Regions from separate parts of the Bradyrhizobium sp. 2TAF36 genome, predicted to be linked through region 1. Evidence: predicted binding sites of a transcription regulator. Region 1 holds the regulator's gene; each other region holds the start of a gene.
What was found. The regulator HrcA, encoded in region 1, represses chaperone genes, less so after heat shock. The targets are predictions, from matches to a motif close to GTTAGCACTCNCNNNNNGNGAGTGCTAAC.

Region 1 (12,774 bases):
CTTCGCGATCAGCACCTCGACCGTCGGCAGCTTCTCGGCGACGGGAAGGGCGGGCGCTGGCTTGTTGTCAAAGCCGCTCGCCAGATACGCAGCGACGCCGCCGGCGCCCAGCGCGATGACGAGAACGACAATGCGTGCGGTGTTCATACGCTTCTACTCTTACGCGGGGCACTCGAACCGCACGTGGCGGGTTCCCCTGCGTCGATGAGTAGGGAGTAAAAGTATAAGGGGTGTTGCGAGGCCGAGTGTGATGGCCCGTGACGATGCGCGTTCTGGGCAGATGGTGAACGTCGCGTTATCCGGTCGGCCAGTGGCCCCGTAGATTCACGCAGAGCGGGACGTTCGTTCGAACGATGCGCGCGACGTCATGGTGAATGGGTGGTTAGTCATCGGCGCTTCGCGCAGCGTGCGCGGTAGTCGCTCCTCAGGGTGAGGAGCGTACTTCCTCGTGTTTCAATTGATGTCCGTAGCCCGGATGGAGCGAAGCGCAATCCGGGCTCGTGCAGCGCGTTGTGAGATCCCGGATTTCGCTGCGCTCCATCCGGGCTACGAGTGAGCGCCCTACTTCGCCCGCTTCTGCTCGATCGTGTCCCAGACCTTCGCCGCGACATCAGGTCCGCCGAGCCGCGCGATGGCGCGGATGCCCGTCGGCGATGTCACGTTGATCTCGGTGAGGTTGCCGTTGATGACGTCGATGCCGACGAACAGCAGGCCGTGCTCGCGCAGCGCCGGGCCGACGGTCGCGCAGATCTCGCGCTCGCGTGGCGTGAGCTCGGTCTCCTGCGCGGCGCCGCCACGCACCATGTTGGAGCGGAGGTCGTCGGCGGCCGGCACGCGGTTGACCGCGCCGGCGAACTCGCCGTTGACCAGGATGATGCGCTTGTCGCCGTGCTTCACCTCGGGGATGAACTGCTGGATCACCCACGGCTCCTTGAAGGTGACCGAGAACATGTCGAACAGCGAGCCGAAATTCATGTCCTGCGGCATCACGCGGAACACCGCTGCGCCGCCATGGCCGTGCAGCGGCTTCATCACGACGGCGCCGTGCTTATCCCGGAACGCGTTGATCTCGTCGAGGTCGCGCGAGATCAGCGTCGGCGGCATCAGCTGCGGAAAGTTCATCACAAACAGTTTTTCCGGCGCGTTGCGCACCGAGGCGGGGTCGTTGACCACCAGCGTCTTCGGATGGATGCGCTCAAGAAAGTGCGTCGAGGTGATGTAGGCGAGATCGAACGGCGGATCCTGGCGCAGCAGCACCACGTCGAAGCCGTTGAGCGCTTCGCGCCTGGGCTCGCCCAGCGTGAAGTGATTGCCGGGCTCGTCGCGCACGGTCAGGAGCTGGATGGGCGCGACGATCTCCTCGCCGACCATCGAGAGCTTGTCGGGCGTGTAATAGGACAGGCCGTGGCCGCGCTTCTGCGCCTCCAGGAGCAGTGCAAAGGTGGAATCGCCCTTGATGTTGATACGGGCGATGGGGTCCATCTGGACGGCGACGTTCAGTTTCATGGTCTGCCTTTCAGGTCGAGGCGTCGAATGCCGCCAACACATGGCGCGGAAGTGAGCGCGGCGCAATCAGCATGGCGTCGAATCGCAGTTCGAATTCGGCATGCTCGGGATGCGCCACGAGCCAGCCTTGCGCGGCGTCGATGATGCGCTGCTGCTGGCGCGGGGTCACGGCGAAGGCGGCGTCATCCAGCGTCGCGCGAGCCTTGACCTCGACGAAGGCGATCAGGTTGCGGCGGCGCGCCACGATGTCGATCTCGCCATGGGGGGTACGGTAGCGCTTGGCGAGGATGCGGTAGCCCTTGGCCATGAGATAGGCGGCGGCGCGGCTCTCCGCGGAGATGCCGGTGCGGAACGCGGCGACGCGTTCGGGCGAGGCGACTTTCGGTTCCGCGCCCTCAGTCTTCGCCATCGCCGTCCCTCAGCTCCTTTGCGAGCTCGAGCGCGCGGGCATAGACCTCGCGGCGCGGCCGGCCCGAGAGCGCGACCGCATGCGCGACGGCATCCTTGACGCTGTGCACGGCGAGCTGCTCGCGCAGCAGACCGTCGAGCGCATCCGGCGTCAGCAGCTCCGCGTCCGCCGCAGGCGGCGCGATCACCAGCACGAATTCGCCGCGCGTCTCCAGCGTGTCCGCTCCGCGTGCCAGCTCCTGCAGCGGCGCGCGCGAAATCTCCTCGTGCAGTTTCGTCAATTCGCGGCAGATCGCGGCTTCGCGCGTCCCCATGATCTCGGCAAGCTCGGCGAGCGTGTCCTGCACGCGGTTGCCGGAGTCGAACATCACCAGCGTCGCATCGATGCGGGCGAGCTCCGCAAGGCGCGACTTTCGGGCGGCGGATTTCGTCGGCAGAAAGCCCTCGAAGAAGAAGCGGTCGGTCGGCAATGCGGCGACCGACAGCGCGGCCAGCACCGAGGACGGGCCGGGCAGCGCGTAGACCGCATGGCCGGCTGCGCAGACCTCGCGCACCAGCTTGAAACCGGGGTCGGAGATCAGCGGCGTGCCGGCATCCGACACCAGCGCGATCGAGCCGCCCTGCCCCAGCGCCTCCAGGATCCTCGGACGCGCCGCTTCCGCGTTGTGCTCGTGATATTGCTTGAGCTGGGCCGTGATCGCGTAGCGCTCGGTCAGGCGCCGCGTGATGCGGGTGTCCTCGCAGGCGATGACGTCGACGCCGGCGAGCGTCTGAAGCGCGCGCAGCGTGATGTCGCCGAGATTGCCGATGGGGGTGGCGACCAGATGGAGGCCCGGCGCCGCCTTCGGCGCCGTCAGCCGATGGGCGTCGATGGAGAAACCGCGCGAGGCGGGATCCGTCGTCTCAGGTGTATTTATCGGGCTCGGCTTTACGCGCATAATGAATCGAACTTAGGCATGATCCCGGGGGCTGGGAACCGGTCCTCGGAAAAAGATCGCGCCAGGTCAGGGGTGAGGAAGGACTGGAATGTGATCCATCCGGCATCACATTGCAGAGGGAATGAAGCGTCGGCGCCACATTCGCGGCGGAAACGCCACCTTGATGCGGGTGACGGATGGTGGACAGCTAGCCAGGGCTTGAGGTGTGGCCGCGTTAAGTGGTCATTATCCTTTTGTTTTAGTTAACTATTTGCCGACAATATGCCTGAATCCGCGGCTTGTGTCGTGGAAAGAATGTTGTGACCGGCCGGCCGACGGTCGGTCAGAAGAGAAGTTGTGATGCTGGGCCCGCGCGATCCTAAATCTCCCGTTCAGGGCTCCCGATTATCGGGGGCGACCCGGCGGAGCGCACTCGGCCTGTTACTCGGCGCCCCCTTGCTGTCGGCCTGCGCCGGCGTGCAGCAGAGTCTCAGCCAGTTCTCCAACCCGTTCAGCAGCTCCTCCCCGGCCCCGGCTCAGCCGGCCGGCCCGCCGCAACAGGCCACCACCGCCGGCAGCGGCGGGGTGAAGGTTGCCGTGATCCTGCCGCTCTCGGCCGCCGGCAATGCCGGCCTCGCCGCGCAGTCGATGCGCAACGCCGCCGAGATGGCACTGGCCGAGTTCCAGAATCCCAACATCCAGCTCCTGATCAAGGACGACAACGGCAGCCCGCAAGGGGCGCAGGCGGGGGCACAGCAGGCGGTCGACGAAGGCGCCGAGATCATTTTGGGCCCGCTGTTCGCGCAATCGGTGCCGGCGGTGGCGCAGGTCGCGCGTACGCGCGGCATCTCGGTGATCGCGTTCTCGACCGATTCCAGCATTGCCGGCCGCGGCGTCTTTCTGCTGAGCTTCCTGCCGGAGTCCGACGTCAACCGAATCGTCGAATATTCCGCCAGCATCGGAAAGCGCTCCGTTGCCGTGCTCGTGCCCGACAATGCCTATGGCAATGTCGTCGAGGCCGCGGTGAAGGCGGCGGTGCCGCGGCGCGGCGGCCGCATTGTCGCCTTCGAGAAATACGGCGCCGATCGTGCGACGCCGGCACGCACCGTGGCCCAGCAGCTCGGCAGCGCGGATGCGCTGTTCATCGCCGATGACGGCGATGCCGTCGTCGCGGTGGCCGATGCGATGACGGCCGCAGGCGCGAATTTGCGCAACATCCAGCTGCTCGGCACCGGCCTGTGGGACAATCCGCGCGTCTATGCCAATGCGAACTTGCAAGGCGGTCTCTACGCCGCGCCGGACCCGGCCGGCTTCCGCGCCTTCTCCGGCCGCTACCGTACCAAATACGGTGCCGAGCCGATCCGCACCGCGACGCTCGCCTATGACGCGGTCGCCCTCGTCGCCGCGCTGGCGCGCACGCAAGGCCCGACGCGCTTCTCGCCGGATGTGCTCACCAACCCTTCCGGCTTCGCCGGCATCGACGGCCTGTTCCGCTTCCGCGCCGATGGCACCAACGAGCGCGGCCTCGCCGTGATGAAGGTGACGACGGGTGGTGGCGTGGCGGTCGCGGGCTCGCCGAAGAGCTTTGGGGCGTAGTTCGGGGCGACGGTGCCGTAGGGTGGGCAAAGGCGCGCTTCGCGCCGTGCCCACCATCTGCCTGCAAACGCTGTGAAAATGGTGGGCACGCTTCCGCTTTGCCCACCCTACGGCGGCTCGCTACGCGGCGAGATCCGCGACCACGGCGTCCAGCACTGGGAAGCCGCTGCTGGTCACGCGCAGGCGCCCCGTCGCATCCACGATGATCGCACCCTCCTCGCGCAACAGCGCGATGCGCTTGGGATCGAGCGGGCGGCCGGACAGCGCGCTGTAGCGCTCGGGGTCGATGCCTTCGGCGAGACGCAATCCCATCAGCAAGAATTCGTCGGCGCGCTCCTCGCTGTTGAGGAGATCGTCGGTGACGTTGCCGTGGCCGTTGGTCTCGACCCGCATCAGCCAGGCTTCGGGGCGCTTCTCGGTGGCGGTGGCGTGCCTGATCCCGTCGATGTCGAGGCGGCCATGGGCACCGGGGCCGATACCGGCATATTCATCGCCGCGCCAGTACACCAGATTGTGCCGGCACTCGGCGCCGCGCCGCGCGTGATTTGAAATCTCGTAGGCGGGCAGGCCGAGCTTGTCGCAGGTCTCCTGCGTCACGTCGTAGAGCGCGCGCGCGACCGCTTCGTCCGGCGTCTTCAATTTGCCGGCCTGGTGCAGGCCGAAGAACGGCGTGCCTTCCTCGATCGTCAATTGATAGAGCGACAGATGCTCGGCCGCTTCGTCGATCGCGAGGCGCAGCTCGTCGGCCCACATCGCCGGCGTCTGGTCGGGGCGGGCGTAGATCAGGTCGAACGAATAACGGTCGAACGAGCGGCGCGCGATCGCGACGGCATCGAGCGCCTCGCGGGCGCTGTGCATGCGGCCCAGCGCTTTCAGCGAGGCATCGTCGAGAGCCTGCACGCCGAGCGAGACGCGGTTGACGCCGGCGGCGCGATAGCCGGCAAAGCGCGTGGCTTCGACGCTGGTCGGGTTTGCCTCGAGCGTGACCTCGACATCGCTGGCGACGTGCCAGTGCTTGCCGATGGCATCGAGCACCGCGCCGACGGTCGCGGGCTGCATCAGTGAAGGCGTGCCGCCGCCGAGGAAGATCGAGGTGACTTCACGCCCGGGCGCACGCTGTGCGGTCGTTTCGATTTCACGCGCGAAAGCTGAAGCGAAGCGCGCCTCGTCGATCGCGGCGTGGCGGACGTGGCTGTTGAAGTCGCAATAGGGGCACTTCGACAGGCAGAACGGCCAGTGCACATAGACGCCGAAAGCTTGCTTAGCGCGGCTCAAGGCAGATCTCCGCCAGTTTCACGAAGGCGCGGGCGCGATGCGACAGGCCGAGGCCAAGCGGCGGCAGGCCGTGCTTCTCGATGCTGGTCATCTCGCCGAACGTGCGATCGTGGCCATTGGGCAGGAACATCGGATCATAACCGAAGCCGGCGGTGCCGCGCGGCGGCCAGACCAAGGTGCCGTCGACGCGCGCCTCGACCTCTTCGAGATGATCGTCGGGCCAGGCGACGCAGAGCGCGGAAACGAAATGAGCGGTGCGCTTGTCGGGCGTGGTGGCGCCGCGCTCCTGCAACAGCCGCTCGATCTGCGCCATCGCGGCGGCAAAATCCTTGGCTGGACCGGCCCAGCGCGCGCTGTAGATGCCCGGCGCGCCGTCGAGCGCGTCGACCACGATGCCGGAATCGTCGGCGAAGGCGGGAAGCTTGGTCGCCTGCGCCGCCGCGATCGCCTTGATCGCGGCATTGCTGCGGAAATCGTTGCCGGTCTCGTCGGGCTCGGGCAGGCCGAGCTCACCGGCCGACACCGCCTCGATGCCGCAAGGCGCGAGCAACTCCTTCATCTCGGCGAGCTTGCCGGGATTGTGGGTCGCGATGACGAGCTTTCCGGTGATTCGGCGGTGCATGGGCCTATTGACTACGCGACGGCCAGTTTCTGCAAGTCCACGAGCCGCGCGATACCCTTCTGGGCCAGCGCCATCAGCGCGAGGAATTCGTCCTGTGTGAACGGTTCGCGTTCCGCGGTGCCCTGCACCTCGATGATGCGGCCATCGCCGGTCAGAACGAAATTGGCGTCGGTCTGGGCTTCCGAATCCTCGGCATAGTCGAGGTCGAGCACGGGCGTGCCGTTGTAGATGCCGCAGGAGATCGCGGCGACGTTGTCGCGCAGCACCTTGGCCTTGATCATGTTGCGCGCCTTCATCCAGTTGATGCAATCGGCGAGCGCGACCCAGGCACCGGTGATCGAGGCCGTGCGCGTGCCACCGTCGGCCTGGAGCACGTCGCAATCAACCGTGATCTGGCGCTCACCGAGCGCTTCGAGATCGACGATGGTGCGAAGCGAGCGGCCGATCAGGCGCTGAATCTCGACGGTGCGGCCGCTTTGCTTGCCGGCGGAGGCCTCGCGGCGGGTGCGTTCGGAGGTCGCGCGGGGCAGCATGCCGTAYTCGGCSGTGACCCAGCCGCGGCCCTGGCCCTTCAGCCACGGCGGCAGGCGGTCTTCCAGCGTGGCGGTGACCAGCACATGGGTGTCGCCGAATTTCACCAGGCAGGAGCCTTCCGCATATTTGACCACGCCGCGCTCCAGCGTCACGGGGCGCAATTCGTCGGGCGCACGGCGGCTTGGCCGCATGGGAAATCCTCCAAAACTCTCGGAAAAGGGCTATTCGCGGTGCTTGTAGGTGGGGTGAGGGTGGGCGGCAAGGCTTTTTCACCCCGGGTTTTCCACCCCGCAAACGCCACGCTTGTCAGAACCCTCCGGGATGGACAAATTATAAGCGTCTGAGAGGAGTTACCGTCCGTGGCCCATCACGATCCGATCCATCTGATCGCGCCGCGCGCAGGCCTCGCCCAGCTCAACGAGCGTTCCCGCGACATCTTTCGTCAAATTGTCGAAAGCTATCTCGCGACCGGCGAGCCGGTCGGCTCGCGCAATATTTCGCGGCTGATCGCGATGCCGCTGTCGCCGGCCTCGGTCCGCAACGTCATGGCCGACCTGGAACAGCTCGGCCTGATCTATGCGCCCCACACCTCTGCCGGCCGCTTGCCGACGGAACTGGGCCTGCGCTTCTTCGTCGACGCCCTGATGCAGGTCGGCGACCTCAATGACGCCGAGCGGCAGTCGATCCAGAGCCAGTTGACGTCGGTGGGTCACGCCCAATCGGTCGAGGCGGCGCTGTCGGAGGCGCTGACGCGGCTGTCCGGTCTCACCCGCGCCGCAGCGGTCGTGCTGACCCCGAAATCCAATGCGCGGCTGAAACACATCGAATTCGTCCGGCTGGAACCCGAGAAAGCGCTGGTGATCCTGGTCGGCGAGGACGGTCAGGTCGAAAACCGCGTGCTGTCGCTGCCGCCGGGAGTTCCCTCCTCGGCGCTCACGGAAGCCGGTAATTTCCTCAACGCGCGGATCCGCGGCCGCACGCTGGCCGAGGCGCGGCTCGAGCTCGAAACCGCGCTCGGCGAAGCCCGCGCCGAGCTCGATCAGCTGACGCAGAAGGTGATTTCGGCGGGGATTGCGAGCTGGTCCGGCGGCGAGAACGAGGACCGCCAGCTGATCGTCCGCGGTCACGCCAACCTGCTCGAAGATCTGCACGCGTTGGAGGATCTCGAGCGCGTTCGCCTGCTGTTCGACGATCTCGAGACCAAGCGCGGCGTGATCGACCTTCTGGGGCGCGCCGAGACCGCCGAGGGCGTGCGGATCTTCATCGGTTCGGAGAACAAACTGTTTTCCTTGTCGGGCTCCTCCACGATCATCTCGCCGTATCGGGATGCCGCCGGCCACATCGTCGGCGTTTTGGGCGTGATCGGGCCGACGCGGCTGAATTATGCCCGCGTGATCCCGACCGTGGACTACGCCGCGCGCATCGTCAGCCGCCTCCTGGGGGGCTGATCGGCGTTTCCTCCGATCACGGGCGCTTGATTTTCGTGAGCATAGGCACGATATCCGGGCCAACAATCCCTTGAGACGAGTTCGAGAAGAGAGCCGATGACCGATCGAGACCGGCAGCCCGACGACACGACCCCACCGACCGACGAGCCGGTGGTGTCAAAACCCTACATCATGCCCGACGATCCGGAGCCCGGCTCGGTCGAGCTGTTGCAGAAGGAAGCCGCCGAGGCGCGCGACCGCATGCTGCGGACGCTGGCAGAGATGGAAAATCTGCGCAAGCGCACCACCAAGGAGGTCGCCGATGCCCGCCTCTACGGCATCACCGGCTTTGCCCGTGACGTGCTCGACATCGCCGACAATCTCCAGCGTGCGCTCGATGCCGTTCCGGCCGAGGCCCGTGCCGCGGCCGATCCGGGCCTGACCTCGCTGATCGAGGGCGTCGAGCTCACCGAGCGCTCGCTGCTCAACGCGCTGGAAAAGCACGGCGTGAAGAAGTTCGATCCGCAGGGCCAGAAGTTCGACCCGAACTTCCAGCAGGCGATGTACGAGGTGCCGGATGCGTCGGTGCCTGCGGGCACCGTCGTGCAGGTCATGCAGGCCGGCTACACCATCGGCGAGCGCGTGCTGCGCCCGGCGCTGGTCGGTGTCGCCAAGGGCGGCACCAAGGCTGCGCCGGCTGCGAACAGCAACGAAGTGAACTGAGCGGCGCACTGGTCGATTCTCATGGTGAGGAGGCGCGTCAGCGCCGTCTCGAACCATGCAGGCCCGGCTGTTGCAGCTCGGCCTTCATCCTTCGAGACGCGTGCTAAGGAGCACGCTCCTCAGGATGAGGGTTTGGCAGCTTTTCGCGCCGCTTACGCGCTCACCGCGATATCCGCGGACTGAATCCGCTTCACGCCGGCCTTGGCCATGTCGGCCCAGGCTTTTGCGAGCGAACCCTGCGTGTCGATGCCGCGGCAGGCGTCCTCCACCACATAGACCTCGAAGCCCGCCTTGCGCGCATCGAGCGCGGTCCAGGCGACGCAGAAGTCTGTCGCGAGGCCGGCGACGAAGACGCGCTTGATCTTGCGGCCCTTCAGGTAACCGGCGAGGCCCGTCGAGGTCTTGCCGTCGGCCTCCAGGAAGGCCGAATAGCTGTCGACGTCCTTGCGAAAACCCTTGCGGATGATGAGCTCGGCATGCGGGATCGCGAGATCCTTCGACAGCGCAGCGCCATCGGTGCCCTGCACGCAATGATCGGGCCACAGCACCTGCTTGCCGTAAGGGAGATCGACGGTCTCGAACGGCTTCTTGCCGGAGTGCACCGACGCAAACGAGATGTGACCTGGCGTGTGCCAGTCCTGGGTCATCACCACGTTCGCAAAGGCCTTCGCCATCTTGTTGATGACGGGAACTACCTGCTCGCCTTCCTTCACGGCGAGGCTGCCGCCGGGCAGGAAGCAGTTTTGCACGTCGATCACGAGCAGCGCGGAGGCATCGTCCGGCTTGATCGATGCGGCCGCAAGGAGCGCGGTTGGAGCAAGGGCTACGAGAGCGCTTGTCCCAAGCGCCGCGAGGATTTGTCGTCGATCAAGCATCGTTCGCCTCCCTCCAGGATGATCCAATGGAAGGAAGCCTAGTTCCGTTCGTATACGAACAGAAGCCCGAAAATGCAGCCGGTTCTGTCCAGCGCTTGGGCTAACCCTTGAGACTAACCCTTGGGCTGGATGCCGTCGCGCACGGCGCGGAAGCGGGTGAAGGCGGCCGACCACTGGTCGCGCGGGGCGCTGGCGATGATGCGCAGCGAGGCGCCGCCGCTCGAGAAGCGGATCCACTGGACCACGGTCACGGGCGTCTTGTCCTTGCCGCTGACGCCGTCGATCCGGGTCTCGAAACCCTGCTGGCCGTTGATGCGGATCGGCTCCGACATGGTGACGCGGGATTCGCGCACGCCGGGAATCTGCAACGCGGCCTCCTGGGCAAAGCGGGCGCGATCGTCGGCCTGCTGCGGGGTGGCGCCGATCAGGCCGAGGATCATGAACGGCTTGGATTCATAGCCCGAGCTCTCATTGCCGTCGGCCAGGATGATGCTGGAGCCCGGCGCCAGGGTGCGGATGTCCTTGAAATCGGCGAGATCGGTGATCTTGAACGGCATCAGCCCGATCTGCTCTTCGGCCGAGACCTGCTTGCGGGTGACGGCGCTCGCAAACATCTGCCGCACCGCCTCGTCGGTGTAGATCTTGGTCGCGTTCTCCGGGATCTGCACCGCGACATAGCCGGAGAAGCCGGCGCCCGGCACGATCATCGAGTAGCGCTTCACCGGCGTCTCGCCGGCCTTGCCGCTTTCCGTGGTGAAATAGGCAAGACCCGCGGGGGTCTCGAGCTTGTCCTGCTTGACGCCGGCGGTGCCGGCTGGATTGGAATTGAAGGCGCTCACGACCTCGCCATAGGCCGCCGGCGGCAGCTCGGTGATCAGCACCTTGACGCTGCCGTCCTCGCTCTCGAAGCCCGGAAACGTCTTGGCCGTGCTCAGGCCGACCAGCGGCACCATGCCGAGGCGCAAGCCGGGCGGGAAAACGGCATCCGCCGCAAGGGCCGGAAGCGCTGTGGCGACGAGGACGGCGAGCGCGGCGAGGGGGCGAATGAGCTTCATGGGCACTCTGATTGGTTCACATTGAGGCCGTTCGATGGTCGGCCGTTGGGCCGCTTTGTCGCGCAAAGCCGCCTTGATGGCGGCGGTCCGGCCGCCCGCCTTTTAACGGGTTTGGCCCGCCGGTAACAGGGCGGGGCAGATCACGGTGGCGGTGGCCGGCTGACGCCTGAACCTGTTAATAATTCCTCACCCGCAAGGGCGGTTGAGCCCGGATATGATCTTCCAAAACCCAATGTTTTCATGGCCGAAACTTGCGTTCGGTCCTTGCGGGCCCCTCCCCCCCTCCTATATGAGCGTCAACCATCGCAATATCGCGGATGTTTGATCTTAGGGGGTTTGGAGCGGGTGCCTCTTGGGCCCAGCCAACCTGCCGCAAAAACAAGGATATCAGGACCATGGGAAAGGTCATTGGGATCGACCTCGGCACCACGAATTCGTGCGTCGCCGTGATGGATGGCAAGAACGCCAAAGTCATCGAGAATTCCGAAGGCATGCGCACGACGCCTTCGATCGTCGCCGTGACGGACGACGGTGAGCGCCTCGTCGGCCAGCCTGCCAAGCGCCAGGCAGTTACCAATCCCGAGCGTACGTTCTTCGCAGTGAAGCGCCTCATCGGCCGCCGCTACGACGACCCGATGGTCGAGAAGGACAAGAAGCTCGTTCCGTACAAGATCGTGAAGGCTTCCAACGGCGACGCCTGGGTCGAGGCCGACGGCCAGACCTACTCGCCGTCGCAGGTGTCTGCGTTCATCCTGCAGAAGATGAAGGAGACCGCGGAAGCCCATCTCGGCCAGAAGGTCGACCAGGCCGTCATCACCGTTCCCGCTTACTTCAACGACGCCCAGCGCCAGGCGACCAAGGACGCCGGCAAGATCGCGGGCCTTGAAGTGCTGCGCATCATCAACGAGCCGACCGCGGCCGCGCTCGCCTATGGTCTGGACAAGACCAAGACCGGCACGATCGCCGTGTACGATCTTGGCGGCGGCACGTTCGATATCTCCATTCTCGAAATCGGCGACGGCGTGTTCGAGGTGAAGTCGACCAACGGCGACACCTTCCTCGGCGGCGAAGACTTCGACATGCGCCTCGTGGGTTATCTGGCCGACGAGTTCCAGAAGGAGCAGGGCATCAACCTGCGCAACGACAAGCTCGCGTTGCAGCGCCTGAAGGAAGCCGCTGAAAAGGCCAAGATCGAGCTGTCGTCGACGACGCAGACCGAGATCAACCTGCCCTTCATCACCGCGGACCAGACCGGCCCCAAGCATCTGACGATGAAGCTCACCCGCGCCAAGTTCGAGGCGCTGGTCGACGACCTCGTCCAGAAGACGGTCGAGCCCTGCCGCAAGGCGCTGAAGGACGCCGGCGTCACCGCCGGTGAGATCGGCGAAGTCGTTCTGGTCGGCGGCATGTCGCGCATGCCGAAGGTCCAGGAAGTCGTGAAGCAGCTGTTCGGCAAGGAGCCGCACAAGGGCGTCAACCCGGACGAAGTCGTGGCGATCGGTGCCGCGATCCAGGCCGGCGTGCTCCAGGGCGACGTCAAGGACGTGCTGCTGCTCGACGTGACCCCGCTGTCGCTGGGCATCGAGACGCTGGGCGGCGTGTTCACCCGCATCATCGACCGCAACACCACGATCCCGACCAAGAAGAGCCAGGTGTTCTCGACCGCCGAGGACAACCAGAACGCGGTCACCATCCGCGTCTTCCAGGGCGAGCGTGAAATGGCGGCCGACAACAAGATGCTCGGCCAGTTCGATCTGATGGGCATTCCGCCGGCTCCGCGCGGCATGCCGCAGATCGAGGTGACCTTCGACATCGACGCCAACGGCATCGTCAACG
Region 2 (4,892 bases), on a different contig from region 1:
AGGATCGCGATGTCCTGCAGCATGGCCTTGCGGCGATCGCCGAAGCCCGGAGCCTTGACGGCCGCGACCTTCAGACCACCGCGCAGACGGTTCACGACGAGGGTCGCAAGCGCTTCGCCTTCGACGTCCTCGGCGACGATGACCAGCGGCTTGCCGGTCTGCACCACGGCCTCGAGCAGCGGCAGCAGCTCGTTCAGCGAGGAGAGCTTCTTCTCGTTGATGAGGATGTAGGCGTCGTCCATCTCAACGCGCATCTTGTCGGCGTTGGTGACGAAGTAGGGCGAGATGTAGCCGCGGTCGAACTGCATGCCCTCGACGACGTCGAGCTCGGTCTCGAGCGACTTGGCTTCCTCGACGGTGATGACACCCTCGTTGCCGACCTTCTTCATGGCGTCGGAGAGGAACTTGCCGATTTCGGCATCGCCGTTCGCCGAGATGGTGCCGACCTGGGCGATCTCGTCGTTCGAGGTGACCTTCTTGGAGTTCTTGACGAGGTCGGCGACCACGGCTTCCACGGCCAGGTCGATACCACGCTTCAGGTCCATCGGGTTCATGCCGGCGGCAACCGACTTTGCGCCTTCACGAACGATCGCAGCCGCGAGCACGGTTGCGGTGGTGGTGCCGTCGCCGGCCGCGTCAGCCGACTTGGAGGCGACTTCGCGCACCATCTGCGCGCCCATGTTCTCGAACTTGTCGTCGAGCTCGATCTCCTTGGCGACGGTGACGCCGTCCTTGGTGATGCGGGGAGCGCCGAACGACTTGTCGAGGACGACGTTGCGGCCCTTGGGGCCGAGCGTCACCTTGACGGCGTTGGCGAGGATGTCGACGCCACGCAGCATCTTGTCGCGTGCATCGACGCCGAATTTGACTTCTTTAGCTGACATCTGGATTTTTCCTTAGGTGTTTAGCTGGTGGGGAGAGGGGGCTCTTAGGCCGCCTTCTTCTTGGAAGCGGGGACGTCGAGGACGCCCATGATGTCGCTTTCCTTCATGATCAGCAGGTCGACGTTGTCGATCTTGACTTCAGTGCCGGACCACTTGCCGAACAGCACGCGGTCGCCGACCTTCAGGTCGATCGGGATCAGCTTGCCAGCTTCGTCGCGGCCACCGGGGCCGACGGCGACGACTTCGCCCTGCGAGGGCTTTTCCTTGGCAGTGTCGGGAATGATGATGCCGCCGGCGGTCTTCTCTTCTGCGTCGATACGCTTGACCACGACGCGGTCGTGAAGCGGACGGAATTTCATGCAGTCCTCCTAAGTAGTTGCACGGTATGGGAATTTTTTGGCATTAGCAGTCTGTGCCAGCGAGTGCTAGCACAGGCGAGGCTGAAATAGGACAGGAATTTTGCGGGGGCAAGGGCTTCTAGCAGAAAAATCGGCACTCTGAAGGCCCGGGTGCCAGAATCTCTTTACCATCGTTAACCCGCCCGGTGACCGTATTAGCACGGAGCCGCCTCTGCTGCTAAAGCATTGAATTTCAACAGCTTGTTAAACTTTTAGGCTTGAGATGGATTGTCAGTTTGCGTCACATTTCTCTCATGTGAGCGCATCAGTACCGGGTGGGTCGTAAGGCGCACACCGACCAAGCCGCCCCTTGAATGCGCTCCTGCAAAGGAGGTTGGCATGGGCTTGCGGAGTGGGGGCGTTTCCGAAGATTTCCGGAAACAGCTTTTGGGTTACGGGCTGACGACGGCCCAAATTCTCTATCGGATGCCCGATCATCCCTCGCTTCTCCAGACCTACGTCTGGCAGAACTACGACATGTTTCCGAAATTTCCGGCGCTGAAGGATTTCCTGGCGTTCTGGCAGGAAAAGCTCGACGGTCCGCTCCATTCGGTGACCGTCGCGCATTCCAAGCTGATCAAGCCGGCCGAACTGCGCGCCGTGGATGGCGTGTTCCGGCTGCATTGAACAGCGCGCCGGCATCGTAGAGTGGGCAAAGGCGCGCTCGCGCCGTGCCTACCATCTCTCCACGATTGCATCTGGCAATGGTGGGCACGCTTTCGCTTTGCCCACCCTACGATATCTCGTTCTGTGCTAGCCTCCGCCTATAACAACAGGGAGGCGGCCCATGGCCAAGAAAACAAAATCGCGCAGTGCAGCCCAGGCCACGGTGAAGAAGCGGAGCGGAGCCAAGGCCGTGGCACGATCCTCGGCGCGCAAGGCGGTGAAGGCAAAGGCGCGCACGACACCGGCGAAGGCCGCTCCGAAAAAGCCCGCCCGTCCCAAGCAGCGCATCGCCATCAGCCATCACCGCGAGGAAGACTTCAAGGCCGACGGCCTGCGCGCCTACGCTAAGTATCGCGACCTCGGCATCGCCGAAGCCAGCCACGGCCTCGCGCAAGCCCACGTGATCCGCCTGCAAGGCCCCTGCGATCCGAACGAGGTGTCGAAGCTGCACTTCCACGACGTCGAATTCCAGATGGTCTACGTGCTCAAGGGCTGGGTGAAGACCTACATGGACGGCCAGGGCGAGACCTTGATGAAGGAAGGCAGCGCCTGGACCCAGCCGCCGAAGATCAAGCACATGATTTTGGACTATTCGGATGACGTGGAGCTGCTGGAGGTGATCCTGCCGGCGGAGTTCAGGACGGTGGAGTTGAAGGCGTAGCCTCTCTCCTCGTCATTGCGAGCGCAGCGAAGCAATCCAGACTGTCACTGCGGAAAGATTCTGGATTGCTTCGCTGCGCTCCATCCGGGCTACGGCCACTCAGCTCAACACCCCCACCACCGCCCCCATCAAACACGTCGTCAACGTCCCCGACACGATCGATTTCAGCCCGAGCGCGTTGATCTCCTCGCGCCGCTCCGGCGCCATCACCCCTAAGCCGCCGATCATGATGCCGAGGCTGGCGAAGTTGGCGAAGCCGCACATTGCGTAGAGCATGATCAGGCGCGAGCGGGGATCGAGCGTATCGGGCGGCAGTTTTGAGAAGTCGACGTAGGCGATCAGCTCGTTGAGCACGGTCTTGGTGCCCATCAGGCTGCCGGCGGTCACCGCCTGCTCCCAGGGCAATCCCATCAGCCAGCACACCGGCGCCATCACTAGGCCCAGCAGCCGTTGCAGCGAGATCGCGGCGCCGCCGATATCAGGCAGCAGGCCGAGGACGGCATTGACGAGATAGACCAGCGCCACCAGCACCAGCAGCATGGCGACGATGTTGATCAGCAGTTCGATCCCCGAGCTCGTCCCCTTCACGATTGCATCCATCGGGCCGGAGACGTCCATCTCGGGATCCTCCAGCGCGCCGCCGGTGCGCTTGTCTGAAGTCTCCGGCACCATGATCAGGCTGACGAGGATCGCGGCCGGCGCGCCCAGCACCGAGGCGATGACGAAATGGGCGGCGGCATCGGGAATGAGCGGCGCCAGCAGCGTCGCATAGAGCACCAGCACCGTGCCGGCGATGCCAGCCATGCCGCCGGTCATCACCAGGAACAATTCGCTGCGCGTCATCTGCGCCAGATACGGCCGCACGAACAGCGGTGCCTCGACCATGCCGAGGAAGATGTTGGCCGCGGTCGAGAGCCCGACCGCGCCGCCGACGCCCAGCGTCCGCTCCAGCAGCCAAGCCATGCCGCGCACGACCGGCGGCAGCACGCGCCAGTAGAACAAGAGCGTCGTCAGCACGCTCATGACAAGCACGATCGGCAGCGCCTGGAACGCCAGGATGAAATCGGCGCCCGGCACCTTCAGATCGAAGGGCAGGGGACCGCCCCCGACATAGCCGAACACGAAGGAGGAGCCGGCGCGGGAGGCCGCGGAGATCGCGCCGACCGCGTCGTTGATCGCCCCAAAAGCCCGAGCGACGACGGGCACTTTCAGGAGGACAGCCGCGGTGACGAATGTCGCGATGAGGCCAATCGCAGCCTGCCGCAGCGATACGGCGCGGCGATTCTCTGCCAACGCGAAAGCGATCAACAGCAATGCGAAAATGCCGAGTGCCGATTGCAAGCGCAGCATGGTGTCCCCAAACCCTCAATGATTATGGCCGCGCCCGCGTTGCAAACGCAATGCCGGGAGGTGACCTGAGCCTCTCGCTGTTGACAAGCAGGGGCGCCTCAGTCACGCGGGGGCACGTCGACATCAGGGGGCGGACGGTCCAGGGTGACCCAAGAGGCGATGCCAGAGCAGCCAATATCAGCCAGTCCGCCGGTCAGTGCCCGCGCGCTCCTCGCCCACCGCGCCTTCCTGTTCTTCCTGCTCTCGCGCAGCCTGTCGCGCTTTTCCAGCCAGATCGCGGCGGTCGCGATCGGCTGGCAGATCTACGATCTCACCGGCTCGGCCTTCGACCTCGGCATGGTCGGCCTCGTGCAGTTCCTGCCCACCCGCTTCTGGTGTTCGTCGCCGGCCACGCCGCCGACCGTTTTGAGCGCAAGCGCGTGGTCCAGCTCTGCCAGCTCGTGGAAGCCGCGACCACGCTCTATCTCGTGATCATCACCTATCTCGGCCTGGTCAGCGAGGTGCAGATCTTCATCGCGACCTTCGTGCTCGGCATTGCCGGCGCCTTCGAGAGCCCGACCACCGCGGCGCTGCTGCCGCTGATCGCGCCGCAGGGATCGCTCCAGCGCGCAACCGCAGTCGCGAGCGGCGCAGGGCAGGTCGCAACCATCACCGGGCCGGCGCTCGGCGGCTTTGCCTACGCGGTCGCGCCGCATCTTGCCTATGCCGTGATGCTGCTGTTCTGGATTCTCGGGATGATTTTGACCGGCTTCATCCGGCCGCGTCCGCAGGCGGTCTCCAAGGAGGGGACCGACGCCGACAACATCTTCGCCGGCGTCCGCTTCATCCGCAGCAACCCGGCGATCCTCGGCACCATCTCGCTCGATCTGTTTGCCGTGCTGTTCGGCGGCGTCACCGCGCTGTTGCCGATCTATGCCCGCGACATCCTCCAGA
Region 3 (5,636 bases), on a different contig from region 1:
CGTGCCGAGGACGGTTTTCCGTTCGGTACCGAGATGACGCTGGAGGCCCTGCCGCAGCCGGGCTCGAAGCGGATTCCGAACATCGAGATCGGCGACAATGGCGAAGTCGTGCTGGAGCTCTGGTGCAAGGGTGGCAAGGGCCAGTTCTCGGTCGCCGGCAACACGGTGATCTTCGTCCCCGGCCAGATCCAGGACCGTTCCTGTCCGCCGGCCAGGGCGCAGGCCGACGACGAACTCGTCGCGTCGCTCAGCAGCGTCGAGACCTGGAAGCGTCAGGGCGACGTACTGACACTGATCGGTCCCAAGCCGCTGCGCTTTCGCACGACGGGGAATTGAGGCGCGATCGCTGTCGTGCCCCGGCTTGACCGGGGCACCCAGTACGCCGCGGCCTCTCGATTCAACCACAACTGTCTCGGAGTACTGGATCGCCCGGTCAAGCCGGGCGATGACGGCGAGAGTGGGTGTCTACGCCTACTTCCACACCGACTTGTCGGCGTCCCAGCGCTGGCCTTTCAGCTCTTTCGCGAGCGCTTCGATCGAGCCGTTGTCGTCGGGCTGATCGCCTTCCTCGTCGGCCGAAGCGTCGTCCGAGAGATTGAGCTTGGCGCCGCTGCTCTCATCGGCGGTCGTGGTCGAGGGGCTGCCGATCCAAAGCATCAGTTTGTCGGTCGTGCCGGGCTTGTCGGGCGAGATGAGGCCTGCAACCTCGATCGTGTCGGTGAGCTCGAGTGCCGGAAAATCCTGGTTCGGCCGCTTGAAGACGAGCTTGAGCTTGCCGGTGGCCGGGTTGAAGCTGTGCGAGACCTGCTTTGCCGCAAGCGTCCGGCTCATCACGCCGGCGACGGCTGAGGCGAGCTTGTCCCGGCTGATCTTGTCGCCGTCGCGCCAGTCGGCCGCGGGAAAGCGGATGGTGCGGTCCATCTCGGTCATGCCCGCGGTCCAGCCCGCCGCGGTGACGCCGGGCATCGCCTTGAACTTCGCCAGCAGCGCGCCGGCGCGTTCCGGATCGACCGACATGTTGATGGTCTGCTCGCCGGCACGCAGCGCGTCGCAGCCGACGGTCAGGCTCGCCAGCGTCACCTCGACGTCCTGGCCCTTCAGGCTCTTCAGGAACTCGGTCGCCGCATCCAGCTTGACCTTGACCGCGATCGCTTCCGGAGAGACGTCGGTGAAATCCTTCGGCTGCGGCGTGATGCCGTCGTCGGAGGTCTGGTTGTCCTGAAATTCCTTCTCGCTGAGATCGGAATTGTCGGGCGAGGTGACCTCGGTCACGGCCTGGCCGATCGCGATCTGGCCGCGGAACTCGAACGTGTCGCCGGACTGTTTGCGCAGCAGCTTGACGGTGACGGGCGCCTTCTCGCCGAGGCTCTGGGTCGTGCCCGTCAGGTTCTGGCCCGCGACCTGGAGATTGACGACGAAGCGGTCCTTGCGGTCGGAATTCTTTGCGACGGGATAGCAGACGTCGAGCACGGCCGCCGTCACCGTCTTGCCCTGCCGCGTCTCCTTCAGGATCACGTCGGCATTGCCGTCCATCAGGCCGTCAATCGAGGTGAAATAGCGGGTCTCCGTCCCGCCCGGCGCCGTGGCCTTCGGCGACAGCTTCATCTGGGCCGATGCGACATCGGGCGAGACGGCAAGCAGGGCCGCCAAAAGGGCTGTCGAACAAACCAGAAGCGCACGCATCGATGAATCCTCGCGCAATCGAATCGGCGCGCCACCGTAGTGGGTTTTGGCCGCCGGTTGAATTGGAAAGCAGAAGGGGCAGGGTCGGCAAAAAAGAAGGCCGCCCGGAGGCGGCCTTCGCAACATTGTAACGGAACGGAGGCTTAGAAGCCGCCCATGCCGCCGCCGCCCGGCATGGCGGGCGGAGCTTCCTTCTTCGGCGTTTCGGCGACCATGGCCTCGGTGGTCACCAGCAGGCCGGCCACGGACGAGGCGTCCTGCAGCGCGGTGCGGACCACCTTGGCGGGATCGATGATGCCCTTCTCGACCATGTCGACATAGTCCTCGTTCTGGGCGTCGAAGCCGAAGGTCTCGGACTTGTTCTCCAGGATCTTGCCGACCACGATCGAGCCTTCCACGCCCGCGTTCTCGGAGATCTGGCGGATCGGGGCTTCCAGCGCCTTCAGCACGATGTTGATGCCGGCCTGGACGTCGGCATTGGCGTTGGTGAGACGGCCCACCGCCTTCTTGGCCCGCAGCAGCGCGACGCCGCCGCCGGGGACGATGCCTTCCTGCACCGCGGCGCGGGTGGCGTTGAGCGCGTCCTCGACGCGGTCCTTCTTCTCCTTGACCTCGATCTCGGTCGCGCCGCCGACGCGGATCACCGCGACGCCGCCGGCGAGCTTGGCGAGACGCTCCTGGAGCTTCTCACGGTCGTAGTCCGAGGTGGTCTCCTCGATCTGGGCCTTGATCTGGCCGACGCGGGCCTCGATCTCCGGCTTCTTGCCGGCGCCCTTGACGATCGTGGTGTTCTCCTTGTCGATCACGACCTTGCCGGCACGACCGAGCATCTTCACCGTGACGTTCTCGAGCTTCATGCCGAGGTCCTCGGAGATGAGCTGGCCGCCGGTGAGGATCGCGAGGTCCTCGAGCATGGCCTTGCGGCGGTCGCCGAAGCCCGGCGCCTTGACGGCGGCGACCTTGAGGCCGCCACGGAGGCGGTTGACGACCAGGGTGGCCAGCGCCTCGCCCTCGACGTCCTCGGCGATGATGACGAGCGGCTTGCCCGACTGCACCACGGCTTCCAGCACCGGCAGCATGGCCTGCAGGCCGGACAGCTTCTTCTCGTGCAGGAGGATGTAGGCGTCCTCGAACTCGGCGGTCATCTTCTCGGGGTTGGTGACGAAGTAGGGCGACAGATAGCCGCGGTCGAACTTCATGCCCTCGACGATGTCGACCTCGGTGTCGAGCGACTTGTTCTCCTCGACGGTGATGACGCCCTCGTTGCCGACCTTCTGCATCGCCTGGGCGATCATCTTGCCGATGGCGGCATCGCCGTTGGCCGAGATGGTGCCGACCTGGGCGACCTCGGAGGAGGCGGCGACCGGCTTGGCGCGCTTCTCGATGTCCTTGATGACAGCCGTAACCGCGGTGTCGATGCCGCGCTTGAGGTCCATCGGGTTCATGCCGGCGGCAACAGCCTTGGCGCCTTCGCGCACGATGGCCTGGGCCAGCACGGTCGCGGTGGTGGTGCCGTCACCCGCGGTGTCGTTGGTTTTGGAGGCGACTTCGCGCAGCATCTGCGCGCCCATGTTCTCGAACTTGTCCTCGAGCTCGATCTCCTTGGCGACGGTGACGCCGTCCTTGGTGATGCGGGGTGCGCCGAAGCTCTTCTCGATGACGACGTTGCGGCCCTTCGGACCGAGCGTCACCTTGACGGCGTTGGCGAGAATGTCGACGCCGCGCAGCATGCGTTCGCGCGCGTCTCCGGAAAACTTGACGTCTTTGGCAGCCATTTCTTCAATCCCTCGTGTTTCGTGATGTGTCTGCCGCTTGCGGAATGACCGAATGCCCGGATCGCGCGATCCGGGCATGACATTCAGCGGCTGTTCAGGCTGGCGGCTTTAGGCCATGACGCCCATGATGTCCGACTCCTTCATGATCAGGAGCTCTTCGTTGTCGATCTTGACCTCGGTGCCCGACCACTTGCCGAACAGCACGCGGTCGCCGACCTTGAGGTCGATCGGGATCAGCTTGCCGGCCTCGTCGCGGCCGCCGGGGCCGACGGCGACGACCTCGCCCTGGGACGGCTTTTCCTTGGCGGTGTCCGGAATGATGATGCCGCCCTTGGTCTTTTCCTCGGCGTCGATACGTTTGACCACGACACGGTCATGCAGCGGACGAAATTTGGATTTAGCCATGACGTTTCCCTTTGGAGGCTCGCTTCGGAAGGAATGGAAGTGGGTAGGGGCGGCGTCCGTCCACCCTCTTGCCGAGGATCGAACGGCGCGCTTAGCAATCGGGCTTTCCGAGTGCTAATAGTGCGCCCGGAAATATGGCTTGGCCGCGATCCTGTCAAGCAAGGGTGGTTAAGCGATTGGTGAGGCGGATATAGGATCGTGTCTATAGAAACATATTGGTCGCGCTGGCGTATAAAGGACGTCATTGCTCCGACAGCGGTTTTGCGCTTGGCTGCAGGAGGGATGCGGTCGGGGTCTCATTTGGGGGACGGTTTGCTCGGGGGAATGTCATGATCAGGTCAGCTCACGCACGCACGGTTGCCAATCTGGCGGCCGCCTCCTGCCTGGCGCTGCTGCTTGGCGCCTGTGGCGGCGGTATGAGCCTGCCGTCGTTCTCGTCGTCTTCGCCGCCGCCCGAGGCCGAGCCCGGCACCGGCCCGGAAATGCCGGCGAGCATCCGCGCCGACGAGATCGTCGGCCGCTGGGGTCTCGCCTCGTTCCAGAACCCGGCCGACCGTGCCCGCACCGAGGCCGCGGCCCGGGCGCAGTGCAAGAATCCCTACGTGATCACCGCCGGTTCCTCCGGCGGCGTGATCATGCATCTCGCCGACCAGGCGACGCCGCAGGAGCTGCGGCTGAAGGGCTCGCCCAGCGGCAAGAACTACATCGGCCCGGCGGGGCCCACCCCCGGCGAGCAGGACCGCGAGATCGTCTCCTTCGACGGCCGCGTCCTGATCACCCGCTTCATCGACAAGGACGCCGCCACCCGCTACGGCAACATGGTCTACGTCCGCTGCGCGCCAAGGGCGTAGTCTCTCTACTTCGTCATGCCCCGCGAAGGCGGGGCATCCAGTACGCCGCGGCTTTTCGGTTCTAGCCTCGCAGTTTCTGGAATACTGGATCGCCCGGTCATGTCCCGGGCTGAACATCAAGCCGGGCGATGACAGTGGAGGGGATGCTCCAAAAACAAAAAACGCCGGCTCTCGCCGGCGTTTTGTTTTTCCGTAATGCCGCGCCCGATCAGTCGAACAGCGCGTCGATGTCGTCCTGCGAGGCGTGGCCGACGTCGCCGGCGAGCTTGGGGCCGTTGAGGAGCTTTTCGTCCTCGCTGCGGGTGTCGGCCGGCGCGGGCACATGGGCCTTGATCGCGTCGACGCCGCCCCAGATCTCCATCATCGCATTGATGTGCTGCTCGATGAACTTCATCGTGGTCATGACCTTGCTGATGCGCTGGCCGGTCAGGTCCTGGAAGTTGCAGGCTTCGAAGATCGAGATGACGCGTTCCTGGATGTCGTCGGCGAGCCGCTTCTGCTGATCGGCCGATTGCACCTTGGACATCGCGCTGGCCGCCTGGTCGATCGATTCGGCGGCTTCGAGGATCTGCTGGGTCGCCTGCTCGGTGCCGCCGACGACCGCGCCGAGCTCGCCATTGACCTTGGCCATTTCGCCGCCGTCGAAGCTCTTGCCGTGCAGCGTCGCGATCTCGCGCTTGGTGCGATCGATGGCGTCGTGGATGAGGTCGAGCTCGACCTTCAGCTTCTCGCACTGCTCGATCTGCGCCCGGTAGGTATCGAGCATGGTACGAGCTTCAGAGAGCTCGTGGGCGGTGGAGGCGTCGATCGCCGCCATGGCCGCGCTGCCGGACAAGGGCACGGTGCCCTTCGCCATCTGTGCGCGGATCGCACGCAGCTCCGCCATGATCTCGTTATGCATCGGCGCAGCCTCCTCAATCAT

Region 2: the regulator HrcA is predicted to act here: its motif matches at 1,286-1,314, upstream of AB4Z51_RS25595 (co-chaperone GroES).
Region 3: the regulator HrcA is predicted to act here: its motif matches at 3,954-3,982, upstream of AB4Z51_RS07290 (co-chaperone GroES).

The regions. Positions count from the first base shown of each region.
Region 1 is NZ_JBFRFR010000030.1:34,608-47,381, reverse strand. Features, by position in the region: gene cpaB (Flp pilus assembly protein CpaB) at 1-147, opposite strand, end outside; gene gshB (glutathione synthase) at 562-1,506, opposite strand; gene AB4Z51_RS18415 (YraN family protein) at 1,517-1,915, opposite strand; gene rsmI (16S rRNA (cytidine(1402)-2'-O)-methyltransferase) at 1,902-2,852, opposite strand; gene AB4Z51_RS18405 (penicillin-binding protein activator) at 3,192-4,427, shown strand; gene hemW (radical SAM family heme chaperone HemW) at 4,548-5,702, opposite strand; gene rdgB (RdgB/HAM1 family non-canonical purine NTP pyrophosphatase) at 5,689-6,324, opposite strand; gene rph (ribonuclease PH) at 6,336-7,049, opposite strand; gene hrcA (heat-inducible transcriptional repressor HrcA) at 7,218-8,306, shown strand; gene grpE (nucleotide exchange factor GrpE) at 8,403-9,008, shown strand; gene pncA (bifunctional nicotinamidase/pyrazinamidase) at 9,161-9,883, opposite strand; gene AB4Z51_RS18370 (hypothetical protein) at 9,997-10,938, opposite strand; gene dnaK (molecular chaperone DnaK) at 11,334-12,774, shown strand, end outside.
Region 2 is NZ_JBFRFR010000045.1:118,068-122,959, reverse strand. Features, by position in the region: partial or broken gene groEL (chaperonin GroEL) at 1-884, opposite strand, end outside; gene AB4Z51_RS25595 (co-chaperone GroES) at 929-1,243, opposite strand; gene AB4Z51_RS25590 (usg protein) at 1,622-1,909, shown strand; gene AB4Z51_RS25585 (cupin domain-containing protein) at 2,070-2,609, shown strand; gene AB4Z51_RS25580 (NupC/NupG family nucleoside CNT transporter) at 2,709-3,959, opposite strand; partial or broken gene AB4Z51_RS25575 (MFS transporter) at 4,119-4,892, shown strand, end outside.
Region 3 is NZ_JBFRFR010000010.1:63,918-69,553, reverse strand. Features, by position in the region: gene AB4Z51_RS07305 (META domain-containing protein) at 1-336, shown strand, start outside; gene AB4Z51_RS07300 (hypothetical protein) at 472-1,683, opposite strand; gene groL (chaperonin GroEL) at 1,827-3,458, opposite strand; gene AB4Z51_RS07290 (co-chaperone GroES) at 3,567-3,863, opposite strand; gene AB4Z51_RS07285 (hypothetical protein) at 4,193-4,714, shown strand; gene AB4Z51_RS07280 (protein phosphatase CheZ) at 4,923-5,636, opposite strand, start outside.